4 regions of the Neobacillus sp. 204 genome follow, and region 1 is predicted to be linked to each of the others. Evidence: predicted binding sites of a transcription regulator. Region 1 holds the regulator's gene; each other region holds the start of a gene.
What was found. Region 1 encodes Rex, which represses fermentation and respiration genes when NADH is low (regulators of the CRP and FNR family bind a similar motif). Its sites were predicted from a motif close to TTGTGAAATATTTCACAA; they were not measured.
Positions count from the first base shown of each region.

Region 2: the regulator Rex is predicted to act here: its motif matches at 3,169-3,186, upstream of nirB (nitrite reductase large subunit NirB).
Region 3: the regulator Rex is predicted to act here: its motif matches at 4,092-4,109, upstream of adhE (bifunctional acetaldehyde-CoA/alcohol dehydrogenase).
Region 4: the regulator Rex is predicted to act here: its motif matches at 3,951-3,968, upstream of ACJ004_RS13310 (cytochrome c oxidase subunit 2A).

Region 1 covers NZ_JBJORY010000024.1:4,036-12,303, reverse strand. The annotation lists gene ACJ004_RS28300 (2-hydroxycarboxylate transporter family protein) at 1-722, opposite strand, end outside; gene ACJ004_RS28295 (response regulator) at 840-1,547, opposite strand; gene dcuS (DcuS/MalK family sensor histidine kinase) at 1,544-3,145, opposite strand; gene ACJ004_RS28285 (sulfite exporter TauE/SafE family protein) at 3,184-3,936, opposite strand; gene ystJ (NADP-dependent malic enzyme) at 4,164-5,411, opposite strand; gene ACJ004_RS28275 (redox-sensing transcriptional repressor Rex) at 5,568-6,233, opposite strand; gene moaC (cyclic pyranopterin monophosphate synthase MoaC) at 6,269-6,766, opposite strand; gene ACJ004_RS28265 (ABC transporter ATP-binding protein) at 6,946-8,268, shown strand, end outside.
Region 2 covers NZ_JBJORY010000014.1:112,972-121,239, reverse strand. The annotation lists gene pruA (L-glutamate gamma-semialdehyde dehydrogenase) at 1-374, shown strand, start outside; gene ACJ004_RS24405 (hypothetical protein) at 875-1,603, opposite strand; gene ACJ004_RS24400 (hypothetical protein) at 1,847-2,074, shown strand; gene ACJ004_RS24395 (hypothetical protein) at 2,099-3,085, shown strand; gene nirB (nitrite reductase large subunit NirB) at 3,308-5,731, shown strand; gene nirD (nitrite reductase small subunit NirD) at 5,738-6,058, shown strand; gene cobA (uroporphyrinogen-III C-methyltransferase) at 6,086-7,534, shown strand; gene ACJ004_RS24375 (NAD(P)-binding protein) at 7,538-8,170, shown strand.
Region 3 covers NZ_JBJORY010000002.1:539,352-547,619, forward strand. The annotation lists gene ACJ004_RS06715 (DinB family protein) at 21-524, opposite strand; gene hpt (hypoxanthine phosphoribosyltransferase) at 592-1,119, opposite strand; gene adhE (bifunctional acetaldehyde-CoA/alcohol dehydrogenase) at 1,390-3,993, opposite strand; gene ACJ004_RS06730 (hypothetical protein) at 4,157-4,384, opposite strand; gene chbG (chitin disaccharide deacetylase) at 4,747-5,454, opposite strand; gene ACJ004_RS06740 (6-phospho-beta-glucosidase) at 5,509-6,828, opposite strand; gene ACJ004_RS06745 (PTS sugar transporter subunit IIA) at 6,848-7,168, opposite strand; gene celB (PTS cellobiose transporter subunit IIC) at 7,235-8,268, opposite strand, start outside.
Region 4 covers NZ_JBJORY010000006.1:20,298-28,565, reverse strand. The annotation lists gene ACJ004_RS13325 (carboxypeptidase M32) at 1-1,122, shown strand, start outside; gene ACJ004_RS13320 (b(o/a)3-type cytochrome-c oxidase subunit 1) at 1,372-3,039, opposite strand; gene ACJ004_RS13315 (cytochrome c oxidase subunit II) at 3,039-3,515, opposite strand; gene ACJ004_RS13310 (cytochrome c oxidase subunit 2A) at 3,537-3,686, opposite strand; gene ACJ004_RS13305 (type III polyketide synthase) at 4,406-5,494, shown strand; gene ACJ004_RS13300 (isoprenylcysteine carboxyl methyltransferase family protein) at 5,522-6,064, shown strand; gene ACJ004_RS13295 (dynamin family protein) at 6,406-8,268, shown strand, end outside.

The sequences.
Region 1 (8,268 bases):
ATGCGTGATAAAATACCCGCACAAACGATCGCGACAATATTCCCGATAACAGCGGCTGGAATCAATTGGCCAACAAATGTTTCTGAAGATTTTCCTAGAACCTCTGCATAGCCTAATGAAAGAGGTAAGATTCCTTCTCCGATACCGCCACCGATTATTGGAACAACAATATAGAACAGGGTGTGTTTCATGTCATATCCAAAAAGCAATCCAACAAGAACCCCTACTGTAACAGATGCAATGGTCCCGAAAATAAGCGGGATAAACATGCGTGTGAAGCCTTGAATTAAGACTCTGCGATTCATCCCAAGAATACTTCCTACTACTAAAATAGAGATATAAAGGTAAAGGAAATTGGATGTTTTCATCAACTGTGTAACCGCGTTCATTCCAGTTGTGTTAATCACATTAAAAAAGACTAAAATAGACGGAATCAAGAGTGCTAAAATTGCCGGGCCGCCAATATCCTTCAAGACCGGAATCTTCATGCCAAGATCACCCAGTAAAATACCCATTACAATAATGATGGCAAAGCCGCCAATCATATCTGCCGGAAGCAGTTTATAGACAGCTGAAAAGTAGACAACAGCTGCAATAACGATATAAAGCGGCAATGGAACAACCCCTATCTTCACACTGCCAAATTTACCTAGAAGCCCTTTCTTTTCTACTTTTTCCTCCTCAACAACCGTAAGCGGTTGCAACTTTCTTGCTGGTTCCATCATCTCATCCCCCCATCTTTTCATGTTTCTATCATATTTCGTATTAAAACGCTTTCATAGTTTATGTAAATTTAAAAAGGTTTTTGTAAATAAAAAAAGTAAGCAGTTTTACGCTGCTTACAAAAAGTTTTTGATTAGATATTCTTTCAATTGATTAAATTCATGCTGGTATACGGGTCTTCCAACTGTACCGTAAATTACCTTAACATCCAGGATTCCAATTTCCTTTAAAAAATTTAAATACTTACGGACAGAAACCCGGGAAATTCCGACGACTTTTACAACGTCCTCAGTTGAAAACGGGGCATTTTTTAACTCCAAAATTGTCTCCCAAATTTGTTTTAGGGTATCTTTCGTCAATCCCTTCGGCAGGTCTTCGATAAGGGGCCTTTCCTCTCGGTGCAGGATTTGTTGGTCCAAGACGTCTTGATTAATCACAGGTTGAGTCTGAATAACCTTTGTTTGGTTCTTATAGGCGACTAACGCTTTACTGAAGCGTTCAAATTCAAAAGGCTTAATTAAATAATCTACAGCTCCGTACCTTAAGGCCTTTTTAATCCGCTCCATATCTGAAGCTGCTGAAATAATAATAACATCGGTCTCTTTGTCATTTTCACGGAGGTAGGTTAACAGCTCTAATCCTAGTTTCCCCGGCATAAATATATCCAATAAGATAAGATCGATTTCTAGTTTTTCAATGTACTTAATCGCCTCGTCCACAGATGTTGCCATTGCCATCAATGTAAACCCATGAACTTGCTCGAGATAACGTTTATTAAATTCAGCCACCATTGGATCATCTTCAACAATCATCACACGAATCATTCTGACCCCCCCTCCCGATTATATGGTAAATACACAGCAAAAACGGTCCCTATTCCTGGCTTTGATGAAAGAATTAAGTCCCCTTCCAACTTTTTAACCGCTTGCGAGACGAGATACAATCCTAACCCTCTATTTTCACCATTTGTGGAGAATCCTTTGTTAAAAATTTGATTTTGTATTTCATCGCTCATCCCTGTTCCTGTATCTTTTACTTCAATTGTTAAAATATCATCTGCATAATCAAATTCTACTTTTACTTTTTTGACTGCACAACCGGTCACAGCCATAATGGCATTATCAATTAAATTACCAACAATGGTAATTAGTTTGTGTGTTACATCTGAATCCGCTGGTTGAGGAAGGGGTTGTTCACAGGAAACAGATAACTCCGTCCCTGATTCCCTTGCATAACTCAACTTTCCAATTAAAAAGCCTGCTAAAACAGGGTCCTTTATCTTTTTGGTAACGAAGCCAATTTCATTATTACGATGATCTACTATTTCATTGATATATTCGACAACTTTTTCATAATACCCAGTATGGACCATCCCCAAAATAACATGAAGTTTATTCATAAACTCATGTGCTTGGGCACGAAGTGCATCTGCGTAAGTTCTTACTCCTGTTAGTTCTTCAGCGAGTACTTGTATTTCTGTTTTATCGCGAAAAGTAGCAATTGCACCCACTACCTTATTCCCAACAATAACAGGGACTCGGTTGGTTAGAATGGTCATCCCGTTTACGTTCTGTTCTTCATCCAATTCCGCTTTACCTGTTTTTAAGAGATCATTTAAGCGAGTTGTCGACATATATTTTTCTATATTTTTCCCCATTGGGTTATCGGGCAGGCCCGCCTTTTTAAACATCTTTAAAGCAGCTCGATTGACAAGTGTTATGTTTGACTCTTGATCAACCGCGACAATCCCTTCACGGACTGATTGAAGCATCGCGCTCCGTTCCTCTAATAATTTAGCAATCGCAACCGGCTCAAGCCCAAGTAAGATTTTTTTTATATACCTCGCTAAAATAACAGCCCCGATAACACCGATTAAGATTCCAATCATTGTCCCAATATAGATCCCGGTTCGGCTCTTTCTGACTGCCTTTTCCACATTATCTAGAGAAATCCCAACGGCTACTGCCCCAATCTGCTTCCCTGTTGCATCCTTAATTGGTGTAAACGAGCGTAATGAAGGTCCAAGAGACCCCTTTGAAATAGACTCATTCTCTTTTCCTTTTAGGACAGGTCCTTCATCTCCACCCTTGAACTTTAACCCTATTTTTTTACTATCGGGGTGGGATTTGCGGATTCCCTTCATATCCATCACCACAATAAAGTAAACATTTGTGACCTTTCTCATTTCATTTGCATAGGTCTGAATTTCCTTTTCATCCCGTTTCCCACTCATCGCTTCAATTACAAGCGGACTATGTGCAACCATTCGAGCTACATTTCTTGCCTGTGCAGCCTGATTTTTTTCCGTCTCTGAAGCAATTCTGGAACTTATAAGTAAATCAGTTATCAATAGGGAAAAAGTAACCACAAGGCAAACAAATACAATAATCACCGATTTTAAACTCCATCTTCCCTTTCTCATATTTCCCTCCATCTTTGGCAGTCGACAGCCCCCATATATTAACTTATGAGTAAAATTGCTCCTGCTAAAATAGGGGTTAGGACCATCGCACTTTTTAATACAGGCTGAGGTGCAAGGTCTGTAAACTTAGCACCAACATAGGTGCCAATCATTGTTCCTGCGACCACTTCAATTAAAAGGGTAAAATTCAAGTACCCTTGGAAATAATAGCCGACTCCCCCTGCTAAAGCGATCGGCAAAATAACGAGCATTGTCGTACCCACTGATTGTTTAAGTGTGAGTCCCATAATCAAAAGCAAGCCAATTTGAATAAACGGTGCAGCACCAATCCCAAATGTTCCCGACAACAACCCTGTAACCACTCCGACTACAGCCGCTCTCTTAATAAGAATAAGGTTGCTTGTTGTCTCTTTTTTGTTATCTGCCTTTATTTTCTGAACAATGAATAAGCGGACCACCAAGATCACCGCAGATAGAAATAACATCCCCGCTGTCAACCAATGTAAAGAATGGATTGGAATCAATCCAGCGAGCTTTGAACCAAAATAGGAAGCAACTGAACCAAACCCACCTACAATTAGACCTGTTTTAATAGAGATATTTCCTTGACGAAAATGGCTGTAGGCACCTGACAAAGTAGTAAACACCATTGCTGCTAGAGAAGTCCCTAACGCCACATGTATTGGAACTCCAAAAATAACTGTTAAGATGGCAATAATAAAGCCAGAGCCCCCTGCTCCAACAAATCCTAATAAAACCCCCAGCACAAACATAGTCAGCACAATTGCCAACTTCATCCCCTCCAATTGCAAAACCCTAGATATCCTTCTAGGAAATGACTTATAAATAGTCCTGATTACAGACTGATTTGAAAAAAAAATTGCAGAATCATCTATTATTGTACTAAAAATTTTATATCCTATCTGAATCATGCTCTAATTTCCATAAATTTAAAGACTATCTCACACTTGAATGAGATAGTCCTTCATTAAAAGCTAGTATTTTTTGAAACTTGGACTTAAACAAGCACTGGTTGTTTGGTGTCTGTTAATTCCATTAGGCGCAGTTTAATTTCTGCAACATTGACATTTCTTTTGGCTACCCCTGTTTTCATTGCAGCAAAAGCCACTGCCGCCGCTACTTCTGCAGCAACCCTAGGGTCAAATGGATCCGGTATGACATAATCCGCATGAAGCTCTTCATTAGAAATCAAACCAGCAATCGCATATACCGCGGCAAGCTTCATTTCCTCATTGATTTCTTTGGCACGTACATCTAAAGCACCCCGAAAAATGCCTGGGAAGGCAAGCACATTATTGACCTGGTTTGAAAAATCAGAACGTCCTGTCCCCACTACAAGTGCGCCAGCTTTTTTTGCCTCATCCGGCATAATTTCCGGTACCGGGTTTGCCATGGCAAAAATAATCGGGTCACTGTGCATCGAACCAACCATTTCCTTTGTAACGGCACCAGCAGCTGATACCCCTACAAACACATCTGCATCAACTAGTGCATCGGCTAACGTTCCTTGCTTTTGATTGCGATTAGTCATTCGCGCCATTTCATCCTTGAATCGATTCATTCCGGACTGCCGGCCTTCATAAATAATTCCTTTTGTATCACATAAAATAACATCCTTAACACCCATATGTAACAAGAGCTTAACAATTGCTACTCCAGCCGAACCTGCTCCATTAACTACGACACGAATTTCTTCAATTTTCTTTTCCGCCAATTTTAATGCATTAATTAAACCAGCCACTGTTACAATCGCAGTTCCATGCTGGTCATCATGAAAAACTGGAATCTCACAGGCTTTGCGGAGGCGGTCTTCAATTTCAAAGCATTGTGGAGCCGCAATATCCTCTAGGTTCACGCCTCCAAATGTTGGTTCTAGTAACTTAACGGTTTCTACAATTTGGTCTGTGTCAGTGGTGGCTAAGCAAATAGGAAATGCGTCAACATCTGCGAAGGATTTGAATAACACGGCCTTTCCTTCCATAACAGGCATCGCTGCTTTTGGTCCAATATTTCCCAGCCCAAGGACTGCAGTTCCATTTGAAACGACCGCAACAAGATTGCCCTTTGAAGTGTAATCATAGACTTTGCTTTCGTCTTCATAAATATCCATACAAGGCTCTGCCACACCAGGTGAATATGCTAAGCTTAAATCCTTTGCATTATGTACCTTAACCTTTGAATAAATCCCGACTTTTCCTTGATGCTTCTTGTGCATTTTTAACGCTTCAACTCGTAAACTTGACATTGGATTTCCCCACTTTCCGGTTTAGTAACCGTTTGCATTAATCTACCTAAATCTTAGTCCATACGTCCGTATTTTGATAGATTATGTAATTAAAAAAAGCAGGGTTTAAAAATACAAAAGGCTTTCCACAAATTCTGTGAAAAGCCTCTTAACTAGTTATTCTTCTTCTTCTTCCTCTACTTCCACCGTCGGATAATGCTTTAAAAAATAGACAAGCGATTGCAGCTCCACTGCCAGGTCAATATGATGCACCCTAATCAGTGGAGGGACATTTAATCGTGCTGGAGTAAAGTTTAATATCCCCTTTACATTTGCACTTACAAGTCGGTCGGTAATCATCTGTGCTACAGGGGCCGGAACCGTTAAAATGGCAACGGATATACCCCCCTCAGTTAAAACCTTCTCTAATTCATCCATATGATAAACTGGGACCTCGCGAATCTTGGTTCCCATTTTTTCTGGATCAACATCAAAGGCACATTCTATTTTTGTGTTATTATTTTTTAAAAAATTATAATTTAAGAACGCCGTGCCTAGATTTCCAACCCCTATTAAGGCAACCTTTGTTAACTCATCCTGGTCCAAAGTTTTACGGAAGAAGGATATCAAATAATTAACATTGTACCCATAACCCTTTTTCCCCAATGCACCGAAATAAGAAAAATCGCGGCGAATTGTGGCGGAGTCTACCTTTACTGCTTCACTTAGTTCGGCTGAAGAGACCCTTTGTTTACCGGATGTATGCAGGTTTTTTAGAAATCGGTAATAGAGGGGCAGCCGTTTTGCTGTCGCCTGTGGTATTTTCATTGTTTCATTACTCATAATCTCCCACACCCCTTGGATAATTTAGTTAAATATCATTTAACTTTTTCAGTTCTCTTAAAATCACCATTTTTACCGCCCGTTTTTTCGACAAGATACGTCGGTCCAATCACCATACCTTTATCAACGGCTTTACACATATCATAAACCGTTAAAGCACACGCTGAAGCGGCTGTTAACGCTTCCATTTCTACCCCTGTATTCCCCTTGGTTTTAACGGCTGCTGCTATATTTAAACGATAGTTCTCTTGCGTGTCCTGTTCCCAGGAAAAAGAAATATTAACCCCTGTTAATGGAATCGGATGACACATCGGAATCAAATCCCAAGTCTTTTTTGCTGCCATGACTGCAGCTACCTGAGCCACTGCTAAGACATCGCCTTTTTTCATCTCGTTATTGGTAATTTTATCATAAATTTCTTTACTAATGGTAATGCTGGAATGAGCAATTGCCGTACGTGCCGTTTCAGGCTTATCACTGACATCGACCATTTTTGCTCGGCCTTCTTCATTAAAATGAGTAAATTCTGCCATATAAAAAAATCCTCCCATCAAATCATACACTATTTTTCCTTCTATGTGTGTGAAACTTTGAACTAAATCCAAGGTTTTTTGTCGAATTAAAACTCTCATCCTCCTAACCTGCTTAGCAGTTTATTGCCGACATACCGGGAATAAGGTACACTAAACCTATGTAATAGAGGTGAATGAGAATGATTTTGTTACAGGTTAATCAACTACAAAAATATTATGGTGCTGACCTTATTTTATCGAATATTAAACTAGAATTACAAACTCGAGACCGTGTGGCTTTAGTGGGACGCAATGGGGCAGGAAAATCGACATTATTGAAGATTATTGCTGGACACCTGTCGCATGATGGCGGAGAAATCATTAAGCCAAAAGAAGTAACGATTGGCTATCTAGCACAAAATACTGGTTTAGAGTCTTCTTTGTCCATATGGGAAGAAATGCTGACAGTCTTTGAACCACTGCTTTTAATGGAAAAATCACTCCGTACCCTTGAAGAACAAATGGCCGATCCTCTTGTTTTTGATGACCATGGGAGATACGAGAAAGTCCTAAAAGAGTACGATCATCTGCAGGTGAAATTTAAAGAGCAAGGTGGATATCAGTACGAGGCAGAGCTGCGTTCTGTCCTTCATGGGTTAAATTTTCCTGATAAATCCCTGATGATATCCAGTTTAAGCGGAGGTCAAAAAACTCGGCTTGCCCTTGGTAAGCTGCTCTTAACCAAGCCCGATATCTTAATATTGGACGAGCCGACCAACCATCTCGATATTGATACCCTTTCCTGGCTGGAGCAATATTTGCAAAGTTACCACGGGGCCATTTTAATTGTTTCCCATGACCGATATTTTTTAGATAAAGTGGTTACGCAGGTTTATGAAGTATCCCGTAAGCAAATTCAAAGGTTTACAGGTAACTATAGTTCCTACCTTGATCAAAAAGCGGCTAATTATGAGCGTGATTTAAAGCTTTTTGAAAAACAACAGCAAGAGGTTGCTGATCTGCAGGACTTCATTAACCGAAATCTAGCACGGGCATCGACAACCAAACGTGCCCAAAGCCGTCGCAAAAAGCTTGAGAAGATGGAACTGATGGACCGCCCATTTGGGGATGAAAAGTCGGCTACCTTCTCGTTTGAAATTGAAAAACAAAGCGGCAATGACGTTTTAACGGTCGATTCCCTAGCTGTAGGCTATCAGGGCGAAAGGGTTTCAGCGGACATCTCTTTTCGCGCCTTTAAGGGTGAAAGCATTGCCTTAGTAGGTCCGAATGGGATCGGTAAATCAACCTTATTAAAAACCCTTATTAAAAAACTGGCTCCCCTTGAAGGAACAATTCTCTATGGGACAAACCTTGCCATCGGCTATTATGATCAGGAGCAAGCAGAATTAACTTCCAATAAGCGTGTTTTAAATGAGCTATGGGATGATTACCCGTTAAAAAATGAAAAAGAGATTCGAACGGTACTTGGTAATTTCTTATTTTCCGGTGATGATGTCTTAAAA
Region 2 (8,268 bases), on a different contig from region 1:
ATTCTAAAGGCTACTTCATCAAACCAACCGTTATTGCGGACCTTGCACCTGATGCACGCATTATGCAGGAAGAAATCTTTGGCCCAGTTGTTGGTTTTACCAAAGCGAAGGATTTCACTGAAGCAATCGAAATTGCAAACAATACGGAGTATGGCTTAACTGGTGCTGTTATCACGACTAACCGTGAACACCTTGAGCAAGCACGTGAAGACTTCCATGTTGGTAACCTGTACTTTAACCGTTCTTGTACTGGAGCGATTGTTGGTTATCAGCCATTTGGCGGCTTTAATATGTCCGGAACTGACTCTAAAGCTGGCGGTCCTGACTACTTGCTGCTTCATATGCAGGCAAAAACAACATCTGAAATGTATTAATAATGAAAACCAAACCCCTTCTCCAATCGAGAAGGGGTTTTTTAATGTCGAGCGGATTTCGACATTCTTTTCTCCATTTCCCGGGAAAAAAACCTATTGTTAAGAGGGTTTATCCCCTTACTAATCAAACGTTTGGTTAGTAAGGGATGTTCGGGAATCGTGTCGAAGCAAAGGAGGTTACCTAAGATATCCCCAATATCGACTTGTTTTTGATTTTTTATTGAAGGGGAAACTAACTGAGTCGACAAAGACATTTCACAATGTTAGGCGGAAGACCTTCAGTTATAAGGCATCTAGACAAACTAATCAAACGTTTGGTTAGTTTTTTTGATGAGTGTAAATTCAACAAACTTTTTACTGTATTTTGGAGGAAGGGCGGGATACAGAAGGGCATATCCCTATTTAATCAAACGTTTGGTTAGTTACTTATTTGTGGGAAATAGTCGAAACATATAAAAGATAAGTTGCCTTAAATACGATGATAAAATTTCGCCTTTTTATTATTTTGGAACGTTTATCACAAAAGGAACGGTAAATACTTTGCCAGCGTGCTGAAATTGGCCCCACACCTTATAGATGCCTTTTTCAGGAAAGATCGTCATAAAAGTCACCTTTGGACCGTTTCCTTCAGTTGTCATCGGATGAATGTGTAAATACTTTTTCACATCATCGCTAATAGCAACCGCATGTCCCATTGCCCCTAGATAGGGTTGGAGATTTTTAAGGGGTTGATTGCTTGCAGCATCACTAATAGTAAAATTCAGATGAACCGTCATTCCCGCCATCAAATGGTTAAAGGAAAGTGTCACTTTTTTCCCATCCACTACTTTGGTCAGGTTCTGATCTGGAACGAGCGCTTTTACTTCTGCGGACTGCCCTTCGATCTTGACCCAATGACTTTCTACACTAGGGTCACCTCCGCCCTTGGGAGTAAATTCAGAGATAAGTTTATAATCTCCGCCCGCGGGGAAACTTGTGGTAAAATCAAATTCGCCATTTCCCTTATATTTTGGATGGATGTGAGAAAAATAAGTTAAGTCCTTACTAACAATAAATAAATGCATTTTTTTCTCATGAACCGTATCGAACGTTTGAATTGGTTGGTTAGACTTATCCTTTATTAGTAGAGAAATGGGAATGTCCTCGTTTGCCTTCGGATGATCCTGGATTGTCCATTCAGACTTTGTTGCAATGACATCAGTTGGAGTGGCACTCATAGTATGGTACATACTCGACTTAGGGACTCTAATCGGATTACAAGCAGATAAAAAAAACGTGTAACAAAGGATCACAACTAGGATGGATTTTTTCAGTGGGAATTCCTCCATTCATTGAACAATTACTTTTTTAAAAATACATTACCTAATTCATCCAATGCAAGAATTTTATGTAATTAAAAAAGTTCTTTATGTTAAGAATCATGATAATATAGAGAAAAGGCAGTAAGGAAGTAAAAGTGGGGGATTGTAAAATTGATTCCATTATATCTATTACACGTCACAGCAGTCGAACATAGTGAAAGTTTACTTTGGACATTTTTACTCTGTAATATTATTGTTGTCACGGCAGGCATTGTGTTTATCTATAAGTTATTTCGGCAGAAACCTGTTCGAGTCACGGGAATTACGTTTGCGATTGCTTTGGCTATAAATTATGTCCTAATCGCCATTTATGGTGATATTTTCGATTTGCTTGGATAGGCGTAAGAGGGGAGATGAGGATTTTTGAAATATTACCGTCTGTGGGTACTTGCCTTTCTATTAAAATTCATTGGGTCAGCATGGGATGCTTCTTATCACTTTAAATATTTATTTGAGGAATATTCGATTCCCCATATTGTAAATACATTCGGATTTATCTTAGGGGCCTTTTTGTTATTTCAAGAGTGGCGGCGACCCCATTATTTGGACCGGTTTTCTAGAAATCTTATTACCATCGGCTATGCCTTATTCCTCATTGGAATTCCCTTAGATTTTACTTACCATATTGCATATGGAATTGATTTAACGACCTGGAGTCCCACCCATTTTATTTATTATATCGGAACGGATATGATGATTATTGGAGTATGGCGCGGGTATTTTATGCATACGAAGGATATTCAACCGTCATGGAAGTCACTTCATACTTGGTTTGCCATGTATCTCCTTGAATGCTTAATGTTTCCGAATATGCAGCAGGAAAACGGGGCTATTTCCTATAATCAATACATTCACGGACACTCGATTGCCTCAAAGGAAATCCTTGATTTGATCTCAGATCCTGCCTCACAGATTTTTGGCGGTATTCCTGAATGGCTTTATCCGATTTATTCCATCCTAATGGTGGCACTCCTTACGATTTTAATCATTCGATATTGTCGGGATTATACGATCCCTGTGATGGCGACAGCTCTTTATATCTTGTTACGATTTACAGGAAAAGCAATTTTTGCTGGTGTGGGTTATCCAACCTCCTATGTCCCAGTTACGCTATTATTCATTCCTTTAGGGTATTTATTGATTAGAAAAGACAATCGGTTGGCAGGACTTGTCGGCAGTTTCGCTTACTTTCTCGTTTTGTATCTAATTCATACCTCAGGAATCCTCATCACACCACCCCTGAAATTGTGGGAGCTTGTACCTGTTGCAATCATTGGTGTAATAGTTCCAGCCATAAATGCATTAATTAAACCATTTCCATTACAAAAAACAGAAAAAAAGGTCGTTTAGGCGAAAATAGCATACAAACGGGGCTGTTTGTCAGCAGTCTCATTTCTGTGCTATTTTTTTGTTGCCAACATACTATGACAAATATGTGAAATTATTCACATATATAGTTAGAAAGTGACGTACCTCACAATTTTTATAAACTCTAGCATTTACAATCTAACTATAAAGAAAACCTTACTAATCTAAAAAAATAATGATTAACCATTAAGGAGTGATCCATGAATGAAAAAATTAGTGATGATCGGAAACGGAATGGCAGGAGTTCGAACGATTGAAGAAATCCTAAAGCTATCAACTGAACCATTTGAAATAACTATTTTTGGCCAAGAACCATATCCAAACTACAACCGGATTAAACTATCAAATATTCTTCAAGGAGATACAAACTTTGAAGAAATCATCATTAACCCCCTAGATTGGTATAAAGAAAATAAGATTCAATTATTTACAGGCGATGCCATTGTTCACATTGGTGTGAAAGAAAAACGTGTGGTTAGTAATCTTGGCCGTGAAGTCGAATATGATGAATTGATTATCGCTACTGGCTCCAATTCTTTCATCCTGCCGATCCCAGGGGCAGATAAAATGGGTGTAACTGGGTTTCGAGATATCCAAGATTGTGAAATGATGATCAAATCAGCAGAACAATATAAAAGGGCAGTCGTCATCGGCGGCGGGCTCCTTGGACTAGAAGCAGCTAGAGGTCTCTTAAACTTGGGAATGAAAGTTGACGTCGTTCATCTTATGCCGCATTTAATGGAGCGTCAGCTCGACCCGGTTGCTTCCTCTCTACTAAAAGCAGAGCTTGAGGCACAAGGTATGAACTTCTTAATGGAAAAAGAAACGGTTGAGATCCTTGGCGATGAACGGGTGACCGGTCTCCGCTTTAAAGATGGCTCTCAAGTGGAGGCTGACCTGGTTGTTATGGCCATCGGGATCAAGTCGAATACGGAAGTGGCTAAACACAGTGGAATCTATGTCAATCGCGGCATTGTTGTCAACGACTTCATGGAAACAAGTGTCCCGCATGTGTATGCTGTCGGAGAATGTGCAGAGCACCGCGAGATTGTCTATGGTTTGGTTGCCCCTTTATATGAACAAGGAAAAGTGCTCGCTAACCGTATTTGTGGAAATTTAGGAGAACCTTATCAAGGATCTGTGACGGGAACACAATTAAAGGTGGCAGGTGTCGACCTATTCTCTGCAGGAGAAATTTTTGAAGATGGTTCAGCCAAATCAATCATGGTCTACAACGAGTATGATGGTGTCTATAAAAAGATTTTAATAAGAAATAACACCATTGTTGGTGTGGTCCTATACGGTGACACCAAAGATAGTACGAAGCTATTCAGGATGTTAACGAAAAAAGAAGATATCAGCGGAATGACTAGTATTTCGGTGCTGCAATCCGAATGTAGTGCAGAAGGAGGAAGTGACGATGTTGCTTCGATGCCGAATGATGAATTAGTCTGCGGCTGTAACGGAGTCACAAAAGGAGCTATCGTTGAGGCCATTAAAACACAAGGATTAACAACTTTAGACCAAGTGAGCCATTGTACGAATGCCGGCCGTTCTTGTGGACGCTGTAAACCGATGGTAAGCAGTATTCTTGCGTACACTCTTGGAGACCAATTTGATGAAGCAGCTGCACAAAAGACAAGCCTTTGTGGATGTACAACTCTAAGTCGTGATGAAGTAGTGGCTGAAATGAAGGAAAAAGGTTTAACAAGTGTGAAAGAAGTGATGAATGTCCTTGAGTGGAACAATGAGGAAGGCTGTACCAAATGCCGTCCGGCCATCAACTACTATCTAGGGATGATTCACATGGATAAATATAATGATGACCGTGATTCCCGTCTCGTAAATGAAAAAATGCATGCTAATATCCAAAAGGACGGAACTTATTCCGTTGTGCCAAGAATGTACGGCGGGGTAACAACAGCCGCAGATTTGAAAAGAATAGCCGAAGTGGCTGAAAAGTTTGAGGTACCGCTCGTCAAATTAACAGGCGGGCAGCGAATTGGCCTGTTCGGAGTGAAAAAAGAAGACCTTCCAGCTATGTGGGAAGAGCTAGATATGCCATCTGGGTATGCTTATGGAAAAACACTACGTACAGTGAAAACTTGTGTCGGTGCACAATTCTGCCGCTATGGCACACAAGATTCCATGGCACTAGGAATTGAACTAGAAAAGAAATTTGAACGCCTTGATACCCCTCATAAAGTTAAAATGGGCGTGTCTGCCTGCCCGCGAAATTGCTCTGAAGCAGGAATCAAAGACATTGGCTTTGTCGGCATTGATGGCGGTTGGGAGATTTATGTGGCAGGGAACGGCGGTGTCGACCTCCGTGCCGGGGATCTGTTATGTACAGTCAAAACACAGGCGGAAGTGATGGAGATGACAGGTGCCTACCTTCAATACTACCGTGAAACGGCCAATTATTTAGAGCGAACTTCTAAATGGGTAGAACGTGTCGGCTTGGACCATGTAAGGGAAGTTCTTGCCAATGAGGAAACGCGCAAAGCCTTAAACGAGCGCATGGATCAGACTTTGAAAAAGTACATCGAGCCTTGGAATGAGGCCATTCAAAGTGAAGAAATTCAAGATAAATATTATACAAAACACACAATCAAGGTTGGGGAGTGATTATCTATGCTTCAAACATTAACTCGGATTCCAGTTGCAAACTACTCAAATATTAAAGTTCGGTCAGGCTATTCGCTTAAAATTGATGTCACAGATATTGCTCTATTTAAATTAACGAACGGAGAGGTGTACGCGCTTGAAAATCGCAGTCCACATCCGAAGGGCGGTGTTCTTTCAGAAGGTCTTGTTAGCGGCGAATATGTCTATTGCCCTGTTTATGATTGGAAAATATCATTAAAAGATGGTAAAGTACAGGCACCGGATGAAGGTCAAGTGCGAACATTTAAGGTAGAATTAGAGGAAGAAATCGTATTTATCGTCAGATAAGAAGGAAATGGGAAGGATTGCTGCAGGATGAAGACAGGAAAAGTATTTTTAGTGGGTGCAGGGCCCGGAGACATTCGTTTAATCACCATAAAAGGCATGGAGGCCATTAAACAAGCCGAAGTCATTTTATATGACCGGCTTGCCAATCCAAAACTTTTGGAGTTTGCTCCAGCTGATTGCGAGCTGATTTACTGCGGAAAATTACCGAATCGCCATATTTTACGCCAAGGGAATATCAATGAACTTTTGGTTGAGAAGGCGCTCGAGGGAAAGCGGGTTGTACGCTTAAAAGGTGGAGACCCAGGCGTTTTTGGCAGAGTTGGCGAAGAAGCTGCAGCCCTTGCTGGGCATCAAATTCCTTTTGAAATCGTTCCTGGTATTTCATCGGGGATTGCGGCCCCACTTTATGCAGGAATTCCTGTTACCCACCGTGAGTATGCAGAATCATTTGCAGTAGTCACCGCCCATGATAAATCGAAAGAGGGTAAACCTGTACTAGACTGGGAAGGGCTGACCCGTGGTGTCGACACCATCGCATTTTACATGGGCGTCGGCAATTTACCGTTTATTTGCGAAAATCTCATCACCTATGGGAAACAATCGTCGACTCCTGTTATTTTGATTCAATGGGGTACTTTTGGCCGTCAGAAAACATTGCAAGGGACGCTGGCTGATATTTCAGTAAAAGTCGTAGAGGCAAAGTTTAGTAACCCGTCAATCATTTTAGTAGGTAACGTCATTTCTCTTCGTGAAAAAATCAGTTGGTTTGAGAAAATGCCGCTGTATGGACGGCAAGTTCTCCTGGCCCGGACGAGTGAAGGCTCTAGTGAAATAGCAAAAGAATTAATCGAACAGGGAGCAGATGTAATTGAGTTTCCGAAATGGAAGAAAACCTTGCTGCCGATTGATTTAACCAAGGTTGCTTCCTATGAAAACATTCTCTTTACTTCACCAGAAAGTGTCGATGAATTTTTCACAGCGGTGATGGAGGATGGAGTCGATATCCGAACCATTCGTGCGAATTTCTTTGGTGCTTCTATTAAATCGATAAAGGCGCTAAAGAAGCGTGGATTTGTTGCTTCCCTTGTGGATGAGATGCACGAATCCAACGCTTTGCTCATTGTCGGAGACGATCGGATTTTAAAAAGAAAGTATGAAACAGCAGACATCGTGGTGACCAGCAAGAAAGAACTAGATCTCCAGTTCCTGCCACTTTTTAAAAGAATGTTAGATGAGGCAAACCTGAACACAATGGTATTCCCAAGCAGTGTATCAGTTGAATTGTTTGTTAAGGCGGTAAATGAGTGTGAGTTGAACGCTCATGAACTGTTAGAAGGGCTGCAAGTGGTCAGCATGGGAAGACAAACAGAGGCTGCGGTTAGAAGTGCAGGACTTCCTTCACTAGGGATGCCTGAAAATCCAACGAAGGAAGCGTTGGTTGAATATTTAGCAGCCCGACCTATTGAGGAAGTATAAACGATGAATTCAGGCTATCCAGTGATTCTAAGGTTAGAAGATAAATTAGTCGTCGTGGTTGGAGGCGGAAACGTAGCCGAACGAAAAGTGACAGGTTTGCTTGATACTGGTGCAAAAGTCGTCGTCGTCAGTCCGGAAGCAACAGAAGGCATTCAAAGGCTTTGTCGTGACGGGAGAATTGTTTGGGAGCAAAAATCTTTTGCTCCACGTGACGTCACAGATGCCTTCCTAATTTTTGCGGCAACGAATAATCGTGAGATCAATCAGTTGATTAGAAAATCAGCAGGTGCTCACCAACTTGTAACGCTTGCCGATGATCCAAAGGGCTCCAATTTCCATGTCCCTGCACATATTCAACGAGGGTCTTTGAGCATTGCTATCTCCACAGGAGGGGCGAGTCCGACCCTAGCCAGTCAAATTCGCGAGCAGCTGGAGCAGCAGTTTGATGATTCGTACGAGAGCTATCTTGATTTTCTTGCATCGAAACGAAAATGGATTTTGAAAGAAGTAGAAGATGCCTTATTGAAGAGAAAACTATTAAAAAAGATTGTAAGTTCGGAGTTCCTAACTAGTAATCATCGGGACGAGGATTTTATGCAATTATATGAATCACTTCGTAAAGAAACACGCGAATAAGGACAAAAAGGATGTCGGTGGACATTCTTTTTTTTATGCACATTTTAAGCCTCTAGAAAAGGGACAGGGAGTTTTTACCTATTTTTATAAAATTTTCA
Region 3 (8,268 bases), on a different contig from region 1:
AGTGGAAACAGTATGTACTTTTATAATGCAGGAGCTTCCATCCCCATGTGGCTCCATTCTTCTCGTGCAGGACCATATACTCCAGGGACAGTCAATCCAGCTTGGCGCATTAAGACTGTCATTTGGCCGCGATGGTGGATGATATGTTTAATTAAAAGAGAGAGTGTCACTCCTTTTGGCATTTCCATACCAAACACATTTTTCATTTCTTTTAAGGATGCATCCGTCCATTGCTGCTTTACTGCGTCAATGGTGTCAGCACTTACCTTGCGAAACGTGTCAGCAATTGCTTTTGCTGTGGTTGGTACCACTTCTCCATTCTCCACATTTTCAACAGTTACGCCAAACTCGTTAAGCATTCCTGGAGTACTTGCTACTACATGCCACGCAATTCTCCCTAGTGTCCTGTCATCTGGGGATACCGCTTGTTGTAGAGATTGGTCTGTTAAAACATCTAACACCTTTTGCGTAGTGGATGCTTCTTGATTCCATTCCGCAATAAATTCAGATATAGAAGTATACATAATTCTTGCCTCCATTTTTCATAAATTTAACAGTAAAAGTATATCATTGTTGAGATAAATAGCGAAATTAATACTCCTCTACTGTTGAAATATGTGGTAAATTTCTATACATTTGCGCATAATCAATCCCGTAGCCGACAATGAATTCATCCGGAATTACAAAGCCTACATAATCTACAGGCAATTCGACTTTTCTTCTTTCAGGCTTGTCTAATAGCGTGCAAATTTTTATTTGTTTCGGTTTATGTGCTTGCAAATGCCCGCGCAAGAAATGCAATGTAAGACCACTGTCAATAATATCCTCAACAACGAGGACATTCTGATCGGTAATATTCGCATCTAGGTCCTTTAATAACCTTACTTTCCCTGTAGACTCTGTTTCATCCCCATAGCTGGATACTGAGATGAAATCAATTTTTATATTCCCCTTCAACTCACGCATCAAATCAGCAGCGAAGATAAACGATCCTTTAAGAACAACAATGAGTACAATTGCTTCATTATTAAAATCATTTTCAATTTGCTCCGCTAATTTCTTCACTCTGTCTTTAATATCTGTTTCAGAAATCATCACATCTTTAATTCTATAAGCCACAAAATCCACCCTCTTCTAAAATAGGCATTGTTAAAGGTTATTGTTGATATTTCCACTCTGTTGATTGGAGCGGATGGTGCGAAGACTCCTGCGGGAGTACGGGGCAGGGGAGACCCCGCAGGCGCTAAAAGCGCCGAGGAGGCTCCCCGCAACGCCCGCGGAAAGCGAAGCGCCTGGAGCGGAAATCAACAGACCAGTCTAACACAGCCAAAAAATAAAAAGCCAATACGAAAAACCAATTAGTTTGATTTTTCGTATTGGCAGAGATTATTATACACCTTTAAAAGCTTTACGGTAAATTTCAGCTAATTCAGTTACTAATGGAAGTTTAGGATTTGCTGTTGTACATTGATCTTCAAATGCCCGATCCGCTAGATAGTCAACCTTGCTTTCGAACTCAACTTTATTTATATTATTTGCTTCAAGACTCATTGGAACTTCAAGTTCTTTCGCTAGTTTAATAATTGCTTGAACTAGACTTTCTACACCTTCCTCAGTGGTACTTGCAGGTAAACCTAGTATTCTAGCGATTTCAGCGTAACGTTTGTCAGCTTTGAAATGGTTGTACTTCGGAAAAGCTGTAAATTTCTTTGGCTTGGTGGCATTATAGCGTATCACATGCGGCATCAGCACAGCATTTGCCCGGCCGTGTGCAATATGGAATTCGGCGCCTAACTTATGTGCTAGACTATGGTTTATGCCTAAAAATGCATTTGCAAACGCCATGCCGGCAATAGTTGAAGCATTATGAACCTTTTCACGCGCTTCCTCATCCTGACCATTTTTGTAGGCTCGTGGCAGGTACTCAAATACGAGCTGGATGGCTTTAATGGCAAGGCCGTCTGTAAAATCATTCGCCATACAAGAGACATAAGCTTCAATTGCGTGCGTCAATACATCCAACCCTGTATCGGCGGTAATATGTTTAGGCACCGTCATCACAAACTGCGGATCGATAATGGCAACGTCAGGAGTCAATTCATAATCAGCAAGCGGATATTTAATATTTGCTTCTTTATCAGTAATTACTGCGAATGAGGTGACTTCCGAGCCTGTTCCAGAAGTCGTCGGAATAGCCACAAATTGTGCCCTTTGTCCGAGATTTGGATATTTAACAATTCTTTTTCGAATATCTAAGAATTTTTGTTTTAAGCCAAAGAATTCTGTATCTGGATGTTCGTAGAACAACCACATTCCTTTAGCCGCATCCATTGCGGAACCACCGCCAAGAGCAATTATTACATCAGGCTGGAAGTTTGCCATCATTTCTGCACCCTTCATCACCGTTTCAATTGAGGGATCCGGTTCTACCTCTGAGAAGATTTCGCAGTGCACATAATCTGGACGTTTTCTTAAATAATATAATACTCTATCTACATAGCCTAATTTCACCATTCCAGGGTCAGTAACAATAAATGCTTTGGAGACCTTCGGCATTTTTGCTAAGTACTGCGTAGAATTCTTTTCAAAGTAAATCTTTGATGGGACTTTAAACCACTGCATATTTACATTCCTTTTGGCTACTTTTTTAATATTAATTAAATGAATGGTACCTACGTTCGTAGAGACAGAGTTTCCACCATATGTTCCACAACCGAGTGTCAATGACGGCATATAGGCATTATAAATATCACCAATCGCACCTTGTGAAGAAGGAGCATTGACAATAATACGTCCAGCTCTCATCCGCAGGCCAAACTTTTTAATTACAGTTTGGTCAGTGGTGTGAATAACAGCTGAGTGACCTAATCCTCCGAACTCCAGCATTTCTTCTGCTCGTCTTAGTCCTTCGTCAAGACTGTTTACCTTGTAACAAGCAAGCACAGGGCTTAATTTTTCCCTGGAAAGCGGGTAGCCTGGTCCGACACCTTTTATCTCAGCGACAAGGATCTTTGTATGGTCTGGTACCTTTACTCCTGCCAACTCCGCTATTTTAGAGGCAGCCATCCCAACAATAGCGGGGTTTACCGCACAGGACTGTTCATTAATGACTAATTTTTCCACTTTTGCTTTTTCTTCTTCATTTAAGAAATAACAATTATTAGCAATCATTTCTTGTTTTACATTGTCGTAAATTTCTTTATCAATGATGACCGCTTGTTCAGATGCACAAATCATCCCATTGTCAAAGGTCTTTGATAAAATTAAGTCATTCACTGCTTGATGAAGATTCGCCGTTTTTTCAATGTAGCATGGGACATTTCCTGGTCCTACGCCTAGAGCGGGCTTACCTGAGCTGTATGCAGATTTAACCATCCCTGCTCCGCCTGTGGCAAGAATCAATGAAATTCTGGAATGATTCATCAAGGCTTGGGTTGCTTCTAGAGATGGTGTTTCGATCCATTGGATGCAATTTTCTGGGGCTCCCGCCTTAATTGCTGCTTCTCTAAGCACTCTTGCTGCTTCACTACTGCATTTTTGTGCGGATGGATGGAAAGCAAAAATGATTGGGTTTCTTGTCTTTATTGAAATGAGTGCTTTAAACATCGTGGTCGATGTTGGGTTGGTTACTGGTGTTACACCCGCAATAACCCCCACTGGTTCCGCAATTTCAATCATTCCTTCATGTTCATTTTCGTTAATGATCCCAACGGTTTTATCATATTTAATATTATGATAAACATATTCAGTAGCAAACATGTTTTTGATGATTTTATCTTCGTATACGCCTCTTCCTGTTTCTTCAACGGCTAATTTCGCAAGCGGCATATGCTGGTCAAGACCCGCTAAGGCCATTTCTTTGACAATTTCATTTATCATGTCTTGGTCAAAGTTACGGAATTCATCCAATGCTTTTAGACCATTTTCCACTAACCCATTAACCATCTTCGTTACATTTTGCTTTTCTTTAACTGCCTTTTCTACTACTGCCATCGTAATACCTCCGTTTGTTTAAATGTTTGTGATACATTTCACAAATTGTTAGAAAAAATAAACGTTCAAGCTGGTATTTTTCTCTGGATGTCGGTTTTTTGTGAATAATTTCACATAATTGTTTAAAAAAAATGATTTTCGTCTTTGATTCTTTTACAACTGGTTATTCACAAACTGGATTGCGGGGAATCTTTTCAAATAAAATGTCTGTTAGAACTTTTGAATACTTTTTAACGGCGATCACGTAATTTACGGTCCAGATATAGGAGGGAATTTCTTCATTTTCTTTAAAATACATTGCCTCAAATTCGTCCCCAACTGCTTCTTCGAATGTTTCTAGGGTATAAGTTTCAGAATCTGTAGAGAAGATTTTCCATTCACAAACCATCATGTCTGATCACTCCTTGTTTGTTTATGAAATTATCATAACATGAAATTCGGATAATAGTTTGTGAAGTATTGAACAAAGTGTGAATTATGGTTACTTTTACTGGAAATAGTACAATTTCATTATATAGTAATGATTACAAATGATTCTATTGTCATAAGTTGGATGAAATACTTTCATGTTTGAAAGCGTTTACAATTTATTGCTATATTAGAATAATATTTAATAGGAGTTTGTATACTTTCGGTTTAGTAAACAGGCTCTAAGTGACCGTAATTTTATAATAAACTGGGGTCCAGTCAATTAAGAGCCCTCTTTCTTATTATAGCCCTTCACGAAACCATATCTCGGACATTTAAAAGTATCTACATCAATTCAATCCCTTTTGGAGGTTTAACCGAAGTTAGGATGTCCGTCTCTTTTACACGTTCCACTGCATAAGAAGAACCATTCAAGATCTCGAGATCCAGATAACCTGGATGGCACATCACTTCGACCGTTTGCCCATCCTGAACATGGGTTACCACCTTTTCAAAATAATCGTAGGTCGCGCCTTCACCATAAAAATCATGTAAAAACACATCTGAGAATGAAGCGACACCTTCTACTGCATCTTCTGCTAATCGTCTTGCACTTAAGTTATATTTTTTGGCCAGCATTTGCACCACTGGTAAAAATTCTGGAATGGTGTGGACATGATGATGGCTGTCAAAATGGGTCGGAGTAAGCCCTGTTTCTAGAAACCTTTCGATTTGTGCACTCCATTCTCTTGCAAGTTCGTTAAGTGAGATTACTCGTTGACCTTTGAGTTCAGAAAGTCTTTTGAAACTGCCAATCTCGTTAACTAGCGATGGAACGTCTGTTAAAAGCGGTTTCCCGCATGTGAGCACCAGGTGAACCCCGACTTGAAGTCTAGGATTTGCTTTTGCCAATTCCACTGCATGCGTTACTCCCGGCATGTTCATCATCATCGTAGCGGAATTAACAATTCCATGTTTATGTGCATCAATAATGCCATAATTAATTCCTCTGGAATATCCAAAATCATCCGCATTCACAATTAATTTTATCAAGCTTTTAACCTCCTCGTTAACCAGAGAAAAGACAGCTGATTCACTGCCTTTCTGTCAATTTTTAAAAAACTGAGGTAAATATTTCTTATGAGCTTCTAGCATCTCGTCGACAATTTGTTTCGCTATCGTATCAGAGGCAACCAAAGGATTAATCGCTAAGGCAAGGATTGCTAGGTTATAATCACCCGTTACAGCCGCTTCCGCTGCGACCCGTTCAAATGATTTAATTTGTTGTACAAGCCCTCGAACTGGAACAGGAAGGTCGCCCATCACGAGTGGCTTTGGACCCTCTTTTGTAATGATACAGCTAACCTCAACGGCAGAATCATTTGGAATGCTCGCAATTGAACCATTATTTAACGTATTAACGGGTTGAATGTCCCCTTTATCATTATAAATAGAAGATATCAAACGGACAGCGGCATCACTATAATATGCGCCCCCGCGTTTTTCGAGTTGTGGAGGCTTAATCGAAAGATTGGGATCCTTGTAGAGTTCAAAGAGATCCTCTTCTAACTTTTTCACCACTTCCGCGCGTGTCCCGACCGTTTCCGCATGTTTAATGTCTTTTTCGACCATTTCACGACTTTTGTAATAATAATTGTGATAGGGACATGGAAGAACCCCTAAGGCCCGGATAAATTCAGGCTCCCAGCCCTGCCCTTGAATATTCTTTACAAAACTAGAATTCTCAGGATTTGTTAAAAATTCGATGACTTGGTCTTTTACACTGACACCATCCACGAATACATCTAATCCATAAACCATATGATTTAATCCAGCAAAATCAATGCGGACGCGGGAATGTTCGACTTTTAGCAGTTTAGCAATCCCCATTTCCATACCAATAGGAACATTGCATAGTCCAACTACTTTCCGATGGTCACTATACCGAAGAACCGCTTCAGTCACCATCCCTGCTGGATTCGTAAAGTTAACCAGCCACGCTTCAGGGCATAATTCCTTCATATCTTTGACAATATCCAAGATGACAGGTATCGTGCGAAGACCTTTAAATAGACCGCCCGGACCATTGGTTTCTTGGCCAAGAACTCCATACTTTAATGGGATTCTTTCATCTTTTGCCCTTGCGTCTAGGAGCCCCACGCGGAACTGGGTGGTCACAAAATCTGCATCTTTTAATGCTTCCCTTCGATCGAGTGTTAAATGAACTTCGACAGGAAGTCCTGCTTTTTGAAACATCCGCTTTGCTAGACTTCCAACAATTTCTAATTTCTCTTTTCCTTCTTCGATGTCCACGAGCCAAAGTTCACGTAACGGAAGTTCATCGTACCGTTTGATAAATCCTTCGACCAGCTCAGGGGTATAACTCGATCCACCGCCAATTGTGGTAATTTTAATCGATTTAGTCAATTTCTATGAGCCTCCCACTTTATTGATTGTTCATTTCTTGACGAATTTCAATAATCTCTCTTGCTAAATCTATTAATGTGATTGCTGTCATTAAATGATCCTGTGCGTGGACCAAAATAATCGGTATGTCGAAATCCTTGCCTTCCGCTTCCGCTTGAATCAATTGTGTTTGAAAGCGATGCGCATTGATGATTTCACTGTCTGCCTCTGTAAGTTTCTCAAGTGCAGAAGAGAAGTTTTTTTCTTTGGCTGTATATATCGCCTCCATGGCGAGACTTCTGGCGTTTCCACTGTGTAAAATCAATCGAAATGAAAGTTGGTACAATTCTTCTTTCGTCATCTAGTTCCCCCCCACCTAAGATACATGCCAAGAGCTTGCCAGAAGGCAAGCTCTTGTATTCTATTGTTATTTATTAGCTCCTTGTTCGACCTTGAAGTTTTGCTTATCCCACATTCTAAAAAATGGATAATAGATCGCAAAAGCTACGGCCAAATTTATTACTTGCATTAGCGCCCCTCTGATATTCCCCCCCGATGCTAGGTATCCACCGATAATTGGTGGAGTAGTCCAAGGCACGGCAACACCGGCAGTTTTCGGAGCAAAACCCGTACTCATTCCAATATAAGTCGTAATAACAAGTGCCAACGGTGTTAAAATAAATGGAATAATGAGCAGTGGATTCAATACAATAGGCGCTCCGAAAGTAATTGGTTCATTAATATTAAATATTCCTGGTCCGATCGCCAGCCGTCCCAATTGCTTGGATTGTTGACTCTTCGCCATAAATAACATCATGAGTGCAAAGACTAATGTGGCACCAGATCCACCCATATAAATGAAAATATCAAAAAATTGTTGGGAAATGATATTTGGAATTTCTTTTCCAGCTTGAAGTGCCACGCGGTTTGCGTCCGTTTGTGCTAACCAAATAGGTGCCATAACGCCGCCGACAATACTTGCGCCGTGCAAACCTGTAGACCATAAGAGTTGTACAAAGAAAACGGCAATTAGTGCACCAATTAATGTTCCACCAAGCGCACCCAGTGGTTCTTGTAGTAATTGTCCAATGACATTGTGTAAGCTTTCAAAGGGGGTCTTCTCAATAAGTAAACGAATAATCCATACGCAAAGAATGACTAAGAAACCAGGGAATAAAGCCACAAATGATTTACTTACGCTAGGCGGTACACCATCCGGCATTTTAATAACAATATTTTTTTGGATAATGAATCGATAAATTTCAGTTGAAAACATTGCTAGAATCATAGCAACAAACAAACCTTTACTTCCTAAGAGAGCCATTGGCAATACGCCGCCCACTTGTACAGCTGCAGTTGCTCCTTCTGGGGTAAACAATGTGAAATAGGGAGTGGCAAGAATGAAAGCCGCGACAGATATGGCACCAGCATTCAAGGCATCAACTTTGTATTGTTCGGCAA
Region 4 (8,268 bases), on a different contig from region 1:
AGTCCTTACTTAGAAAAACTGGTAGTCATGACAAAAAGGTTCGTTGGCTATTGGGGACATGGAAAAAATAAATATGATGTGTTATTAGATATGTACGAACCAGGTATGACGACGGAAGTATTAGATCATGTTTTTGGTGAACTTAGAGAGAAAATCGTACCTTTGGCCCAACAAATTGCGGAGTCTTCACACAAGCCTAAAACAGATTTTCTGTTTAAAAGATTTCCAAAGGAAAACCAACGTGAATTGAGCTTAAAAATTCTCGAAAAAATGGGTTATAATTTCAAAGCTGGCAGACTAGATGAAACCGTTCATCCTTTTGCCACGGGATTAAACCCAGGCGATGTCCGTGTTACCACTAACTATAATGAAAACGACTTCCGGACTGCTGTTTTTGGTACAATACATGAAGGCGGTCACGCTTTATATGAACAAAATATTTCAACGGAGTTAATTGGTACTCCGCTTTGCTCAGGAACCTCTATGGGGATTCATGAATCGCAGTCCCTTTTTTATGAGAATATTCTTGGACGAAGCTCTTCATTTTGGAAAAATAATTACCAGCTTTTGAAGGAGTATGCAACGGGACAGTTTGATCAAGTGGAAATAGATGATTTTTACCGAGCTATTAACGAATCTAAACCGTCATTCATTCGAATTGAAGCGGATGAATTAACATACCCGCTCCATATAATCATCCGCTATGAGATTGAAAAAGGTTTATTTAATGATGAGATTGATGTGAAAGACTTACCGGCGATTTGGAATGATAAATACGAAGAATATTTGGGGATTCGTCCTGAAAACGATGCACAGGGTGTTCTTCAGGATGTCCATTGGGCAGGGGGCAGCTTCGGGTATTTTCCATCCTATGCGTTAGGATATATGTATGCAGCACAATTTAAGCATAAAATGGTCGAGGAGCTTCCAAATTTCAATCAATTAGTCGAGGATGGTAACCTTTTACCGATTAAAGAATGGCTGACAGAAAAGATCCATCAGTACGGAAAAATGAAGAAGCCGCTTGAAATCTTACAAGATGTCACAGGAGAAGGCCTCAATCCAAAATATTTAATCGATTATCTTTATGAGAAGTTTGAAAAGGTTTATAGGTTAAAATAAGATTTAAAGACATAGAAAAGGCTTCAACCCGGGAGGATTGAAGCCTTTTTCTAATTTTTAGTATGATATGAAAGTATAAAATTCGACTTTGAGAATTGTCCAGCTCCAGCGCCCTAGCGGCTAGTGTCCTTCGCTCTCCGCCCTACGATAAGTCAACATCGAATCGCCTTCGGCTCTTCGTGTTTCCTTTATCTCAGTTGGAGCGCTCCAGGCCATACGCCGCTGAACAGGGCGCTTGCGCTTTTCTTCCTACCATTTACTCCAAGTCTGAAATCCTTTGGAGCCTGGAGGTGAATTTTGAATAATATCGATAAAGGGAATCGTGTAAGCGAAAAGAATTAGGGCTGCAGCAATCCCTAGCCATAATTTCCAGTTCTCAAATACCATTGGTGCCTTTTCTTCAGGATTCTCAGCGACCGCTACAGGGAATTCCTCTTCCCCCTTAGGAGCAAAGAAAGCAAGATTGATGAATATGATAAGGACAAGAATAATTCCTAGGAATAAAATCGTTCCACCCACTGCTTGTGCAATTTGATATGGAATCCATTCAGCTGCTTGTTTGGATCCGCCATAAGTAGAGAAAGCGGAACGTCTTGGTCCTCCTAAAAGACCTTGGAAGTGCATGGCACCTGACATAAAGGCCATTCCAATAAACCATACCCATGCTTGGATTATTCCTAATTTATTCATAGCCTTTGTTAATTTGCGTCCAGTTAAATGTGGAACCAGCCAATAGGATATCCCAAAGAATGTTAACACAACAGATGTGGCAGCAGTTAAGTGGAAGTGACCTGTAACCCAAATAGTATTATGAACTACTTGGTCCATTTGATTGGATGCATTGATGATCCCTCCTGCTCCAGCAGGAATAAATGAAGCCATACCGATAAATGGAACGGTAAACCTGGCATCACCCCAAGGTAGAACTTTAATCCAGCCAAAAAGGCCAGTGGCTCCTTTTGAGCGACCATATCTTTCAAATGTAGCAAATAACGAGAAGGCAGTCATTAACGATGGTATAATAACCATGAATGTTAAGATAACCTGTAAGAACTTCCAGGCAGGGTCAATCCCTGGCTCTGTTAATTGGTGGTGAAAACCAACCGGAATCGAGAAGAGCAGGAACAAAATAAAGGACAAACGAGCCAATGAATCTGAGAAAATTTTTCCGCCGATAATTTTCGGGATAATTGCATACCAGCACATATATGCAGGTAACAACCAGAAATAAACAAGTGGATGACCAAAATACCAAAATAAAGTCCGACTTACTAATACATCAACTGTATCAACTAATCCAAGCGACCAAGGAAGTAATTGGAATAATACCGTCGCTGCAACACCTAGCGTAGCAATAATCCACATAACTGTATTTATTATTGCCATAAAGCTCAATAATGGACTTGGCTGGCCTGGGTTGTTTTTCCGCCATTTTGCATAAGTCAAGATTTGAGCCGAACCGTCAATCCAGCTTCCTATCACAACAAAGGTTAACCCTAAGTAAAATATCCAATGTGCTTTAAGCGGTGCATAAAAAGTGTATAAAACGGAAGCTTCCTTTAGTAAAACCATGGTTGCAGCCATTAAGGTTCCAATTAACATGATCCAAAAACCGATCCAGCCAGCGCGGCGAGCAGCGTTTGAATGACCGCCTGTTGTTCTGCTAACGGCAGCATATTGAAATCCCATAATGAAAAATGTCGTTAAAACCAATCCCATCAATACACCATGGACAGTTAATATTTGATAATAGTCAATGCCCCATGGAAGTTCCCATTTACCGGAACGGACAAGAGTTTGTAATAGCCCCATTAAACCACCGAGCGCAAGAGCAGAGAAGGCGACAAAAAAGTGTGCCATTGAAAGCTTTGCATCTCGCGGGTCTACTTTTACTTTTGCAGCAGTTGAGTTAGCCATTATTTTTTCACCTCAATCATCGAACTCATTAAATGGTGCCCAGCACCACAATATTCATTACAAACAATTAAATATTCACCGGCTTTATCAAACGTTGTGGTATATTCGCTGACATATCCAGGCTCAAGCATCATGTTAATATTTGTTCCAGCTACTTCAAAGCCGTGAACAACATCTTTTGTGGTGGCAATAACTTTTACCTTTGCACCAAGTGGCACTTCCACTTTTACTGGATTATAGGAGAATGCTGAAGCAACATAAACTAATTCATAGTCCCAATCTTTACCCTCAACCTTATGTAATCCAGGCTTATTAAAGGGTTTTGTTTGATCGACTTTATCTACATTTATAGTAGTCAAACAACTAGGTGGCTTGTTGCCAAGGTAGAATGCGCTTACACCCACAACTGTTAAGAAAACAACCAGTGCACCAATTCCAAAAGAAAGCCAAATTTTCTCGAACTTATGCATATGCATAATATTTTCCCCCTTCAATCATTAGAAACGATCAACGAATAAGTAATAGACACTTACCCAGGTGACAACAATAAAAGCTCCTAACAAGAAAACGGACGCTAATGTCCCTTTAAGAGAAGAGCTGTCTTCAATTTCTGTTTTTTTGTTTGTTTTAAGTTCCGCCTTCGCCATCCTCCTGCAACTCCCTTCAGAGTAATAAAATTAATGATTAGTTCTCTTTCATAATACAAAACAATTGTGATGAAAAAATAACAAATTTCATAGTTCACATATTGTTCATTCCTTAGATAACTACTATGTTAATGTTATAAACTTGATATAACAGTGATTTATATCACAATCAACAAGGGGTATTTGTGAATAAAATGTGAATATCACACTTTGCCTGTGATAAAAGTAATTGAATGTTCCCTCATAGATGCAGAAAGACATTTTTTTGGAAGTATGTCACACTTTAGGCGTTGGAAAATATGATGGTAATAAATCATATTTTCCTTCAGAAAAGAGTGTGTTTTTGTGGAAAAATATTATTGTGATCGCTGCCGTATGCTGTATAATAATGTTGAAATTTGTAAAATATGCGGGACATTAGTAAAAAATAAAATTAAGATTGAAGTTCAAAAACAACCAGATAAAAAATAAGTCGACAAAAGCATATTGCTTGCTTTTCCTTAAGAAATGCTAAACTGGAAATCATTAGCTAATGAACGAAATTAGCATCCATTATATAATTTAAGAGCACAGCAACAACCTTCAAAACGTTTGCTTCCCTTTAATGAGAAACTTTGTTTCTCTTATAAAGGGGAGCTTTTTTTTTCATACTGACATTCCTGCATAAAAACCTTCAATTTGGAAAAAATACCCTTACATAGTTTGAAGGAGAAAAAACCATGCCTACAATTATTTCAGTTGCAGAAATTACACCCCCCTATGAAGTTAACCAAAATCAAGCCTCAGAGTTTGCACGAGAGCTTTTCTCTGATTCTTTTAAGGACATTGAAAGACTTTTACGGGCTTTTCAAAATGGTCAGATTGAAAAAAGGCATTTTGTAAAAAATATTGATTGGTTTAAAGAGGATAAAAACTTTGAAGAAAAAAATACTGCATATATTGAGTCAGCAATTGAGCTGGGAAAAGAAGCAATTGTCAATTGTTTAGATAATATCGATTTCTTAACAAAAAATATTCCTTATCAGGATATCGAAGCGATTTTTTTTATCTCTACCACTGGAATCGCGACCCCAAGTATCGAAGCCAGAATTATGAACTTACTCCCGTTTCATCCTCATACAAAGAGGGTACCTATATGGGGGCTTGGCTGTGCTGGCGGTGCTGCTGGGTTATCAAGAGCCTATGAATATTGCCTTGCTTTTCCGAAAGCAAAGGTCCTTGTCCTGTCCGTGGAGCTTTGTAGTTTAACCTTTCAACGCAATGATCTTTCAAAAAGTAATTTCATCGGTACTTCTCTGTTCGCTGATGGCGCTGCATGTGCATTAGTTTGCGGGGATGATTCAAATGGTTCCGAATACAGAAAGAAGAAAACATCGCCTTCCATTATTGCAACCCAGTCCACTCTTATGCCGAACTCCTTAGATGTGATGGGATGGGATATTAAGAATAACGGACTATTCGTCATATTTTCACGGGATATACCTCACATTATCGAAAACTGGCTAAAGCCGAATGTTAGTGAGTTTCTAGCAGAAAATCAAGTGGAACTTGAAACAATCAACTATTTTATTGCCCATCCAGGTGGAAAAAAGGTAATAGATGCATATGTAAAATCATTAGAAATCCCTCCTTCAATGACAGAGGTTTCACTTGATGTACTAAAACAGTTTGGCAATATGTCCTCAGCGACGATATTTTTTGTCCTGAAGCGTTATATGGAAAAAGATATACCTAAAGGGGCAATTGGTCTTGGGACTGCTCTAGGGCCGGGGTTTAGTTCAGAACTTCATTTATTGAGGTGGGTGTAAATGGAGGGAATCCTCATATTCCAAATAATGATTGGATTGGTGGTTCTTCAGCGGTTGATTGAACTTAGAATTGCAAAGTGCAATGAGAAATGGATGAAGCAGCAGGGGGCCATCGAATTTGGTGTTGAACATTATCGATATATGGTGCTGATGCATATTCTGTTTTTTATTTGCTTAATTATTGAAAAGGTTTATTGGAATCGAGGGCTTTCTTATTTATGGCCAATTCTCTTTTCAGTTTTCTTGGTGGCGCAAATCATTAGGATTTGGGTGATCTCCTCACTTGGAAGGTATTGGAACACGAAGATTATTGTCCTAAGAGATGCAAAGGTTGTACAAAAAGGTCCTTATCGTTATATTAAGCATCCCAATTATTTTGTAGTAGCCATTGAAATAATCGTAGTTCCTTTATTGTTTAACTTGTATATTACCGCTAGTCTCTTTACCATCCTAAATGCCATCATCCTCATGATTCGTATTCCGGAGGAGGAAAAAGCCCTCAAAGAACTTACCGAATATGAAGGACGTTTTCATGATTGTAATCGTTTTCTCCCTAAAGTTGTTAAATAAGTGTGACAATTAAAAAAGTGCTATTGAAAATCATTATCACCTATGTTAAACTTTGGTTAACAATGAAAATCATTCTCAACAACCCTGATAAGGAAGGTGTTACATATGACTTTTGCTTTAGTTGGCGGAACGGTTATTATTTATGCATTTGTCATGAAGCACGTCTTAAAGAACGTTACCCATTGAAATTCCTATCTATTTTTGGAGCCAAGGTCGAGAACCTTGGCTTTTTGTCGTTTTTGGGAAAAATTTGTTTACAGCAAAAGCAGTGTCAAGATAGGAAAAGTTTGAATTATCGTATAAAATAAAAATTATTACAAAGTTGTTAAGGGGAATTAGTAATGGTGAAAATAGCTAACCGAGATGAAGCGATTCAAACATTAAAAACGAAAATCGTTTCGACATATGAATATTTAATGGAGCAAGCGGATGTAGATAATACAAAAAAAGTTAAACAATTAGCTCAAAAGCTAGGAAACAGAGAATTTCTCATTGCCTTTTGCGGTCATTTTTCTGCTGGGAAATCGACAATGATTAACCAACTAGTCGGTGAAAAGTTACTTCCTTCGAGCCCGATTCCAACCAGTGCAAACTTGGTGAAGGTAAAATCAGGTGAGGATTACGCAAAAGTCTTCTTCAAAAATGAAACACCACGGATTTATTTAGCTCCTTATGATTATGAACTAGTTAAGAATTATTGTAAGGACGGCGACCAAATTGAAGAAATCGAAATAAGTCATAGTGATACGGGGTTGCCTGATCATACTGTCATTATGGATACACCAGGGATTGACTCCGCTGACGATGCACACCGAATTGCAACAGAATCAGCCATCCATCTTGCTGATTTGATTCTTTATGTTATGGATTATAATCATGTCCAAGCAGAATTGAATTTTTTATTTACTAAGGAACTAACCGAGGCTGGGAAGGAAGTTTACTTAGTTATTAACCAAATTGATAAACACAATGATGAAGAGCTAAGTTTTCAGGAGTTTCAAAAAAGCGTAGTAGATTCGTTTGCATCTTGGGGAGTAAAACCAGCAAGGATTTTTTATACCTCATTGAAGCATGAAAGCCATCCTTTCAATGAATTTAAAAATCTTCAAGGATTTATTGCCGAAAAATTGGCCTCTAAGGACCAATTATTAGTACCATCTATTTATCATTCCTTAAAGAAAATTACCCAGGACCATATCAATCAAAGATGTAAATTAGAGCAGGAAAGGTTGGCACCAACCGTTGCAATTCTAGAGGAAATATCTGAGGAAGAAAGAAATAAATTGTTCAATGCTGCCCAAGAAGTAGAAAGAAACCTACACACTTTAAAAGAGGGAGTAGCAGGCACAGAGAAAGAATTTGATCATCAAGTTGCTCAGATTCTGAAAAACGCTTATTTGATGCCATTTCAAACCAGAGAGTTAGCTGAAAGTTATTTAGAATCATGTCAGCCAGAATTTAAAATTGGCTTTTTATTTTCCAAGCAAAAGACATTAGATGAGAAAAAGGGAAGGTTAGATCGTTTCCATCAGGATATCGTTGATAAAACAAAAGCTCAGCTTGAATGGCATGTACGTGAATTTTTACTTCGCACATTAAAAGAAACAGGTCTTGACGAGGGAGAATTACAAGGTTTAGCCCAGTCATATTCCATCGAAGTTCCGACAAGCCTTTTAACGAATGCGGTAAAGTCTGGGGCACGATTATCAGGCGAATATGTATTACATTATACTGAAGATACCGCCAATGAAATAAAGAAAATGGCAAGGTATGAACTCACTATTTTTAAAGAAGAGTTCCTAAAAGCATTAAAGGACCGAACGGCAAAAATAATCGGACAGTATGAGCAGGAATCAACTAGAACCAATCGATATGTTAGCGCCTTATCAGAGGTAAAAAAATCTCAGCAAAAAGTTAAATTGATCGAAACAAAAATCGAGGAGTTATTAACAAAAGATGATGTTCTACAAGAAGATAATTATCATCTTTTTGAACAGGACGAAGAAGAATATGAAGTGGTCAAATCGGAGCAAATAACAAGTACAAAACAAACTGTCACCAATAATTCTAAGATAGGAACCATTGATATAACTACAATAAAAGAGACCGAGGTGTTTTCATCGAATGACCATTTAATGAAAACTGTAGAACATCTCTATCAGACTTCAAATTTAGTCAAAGATATTCAAGGATTCCAAAAGCTA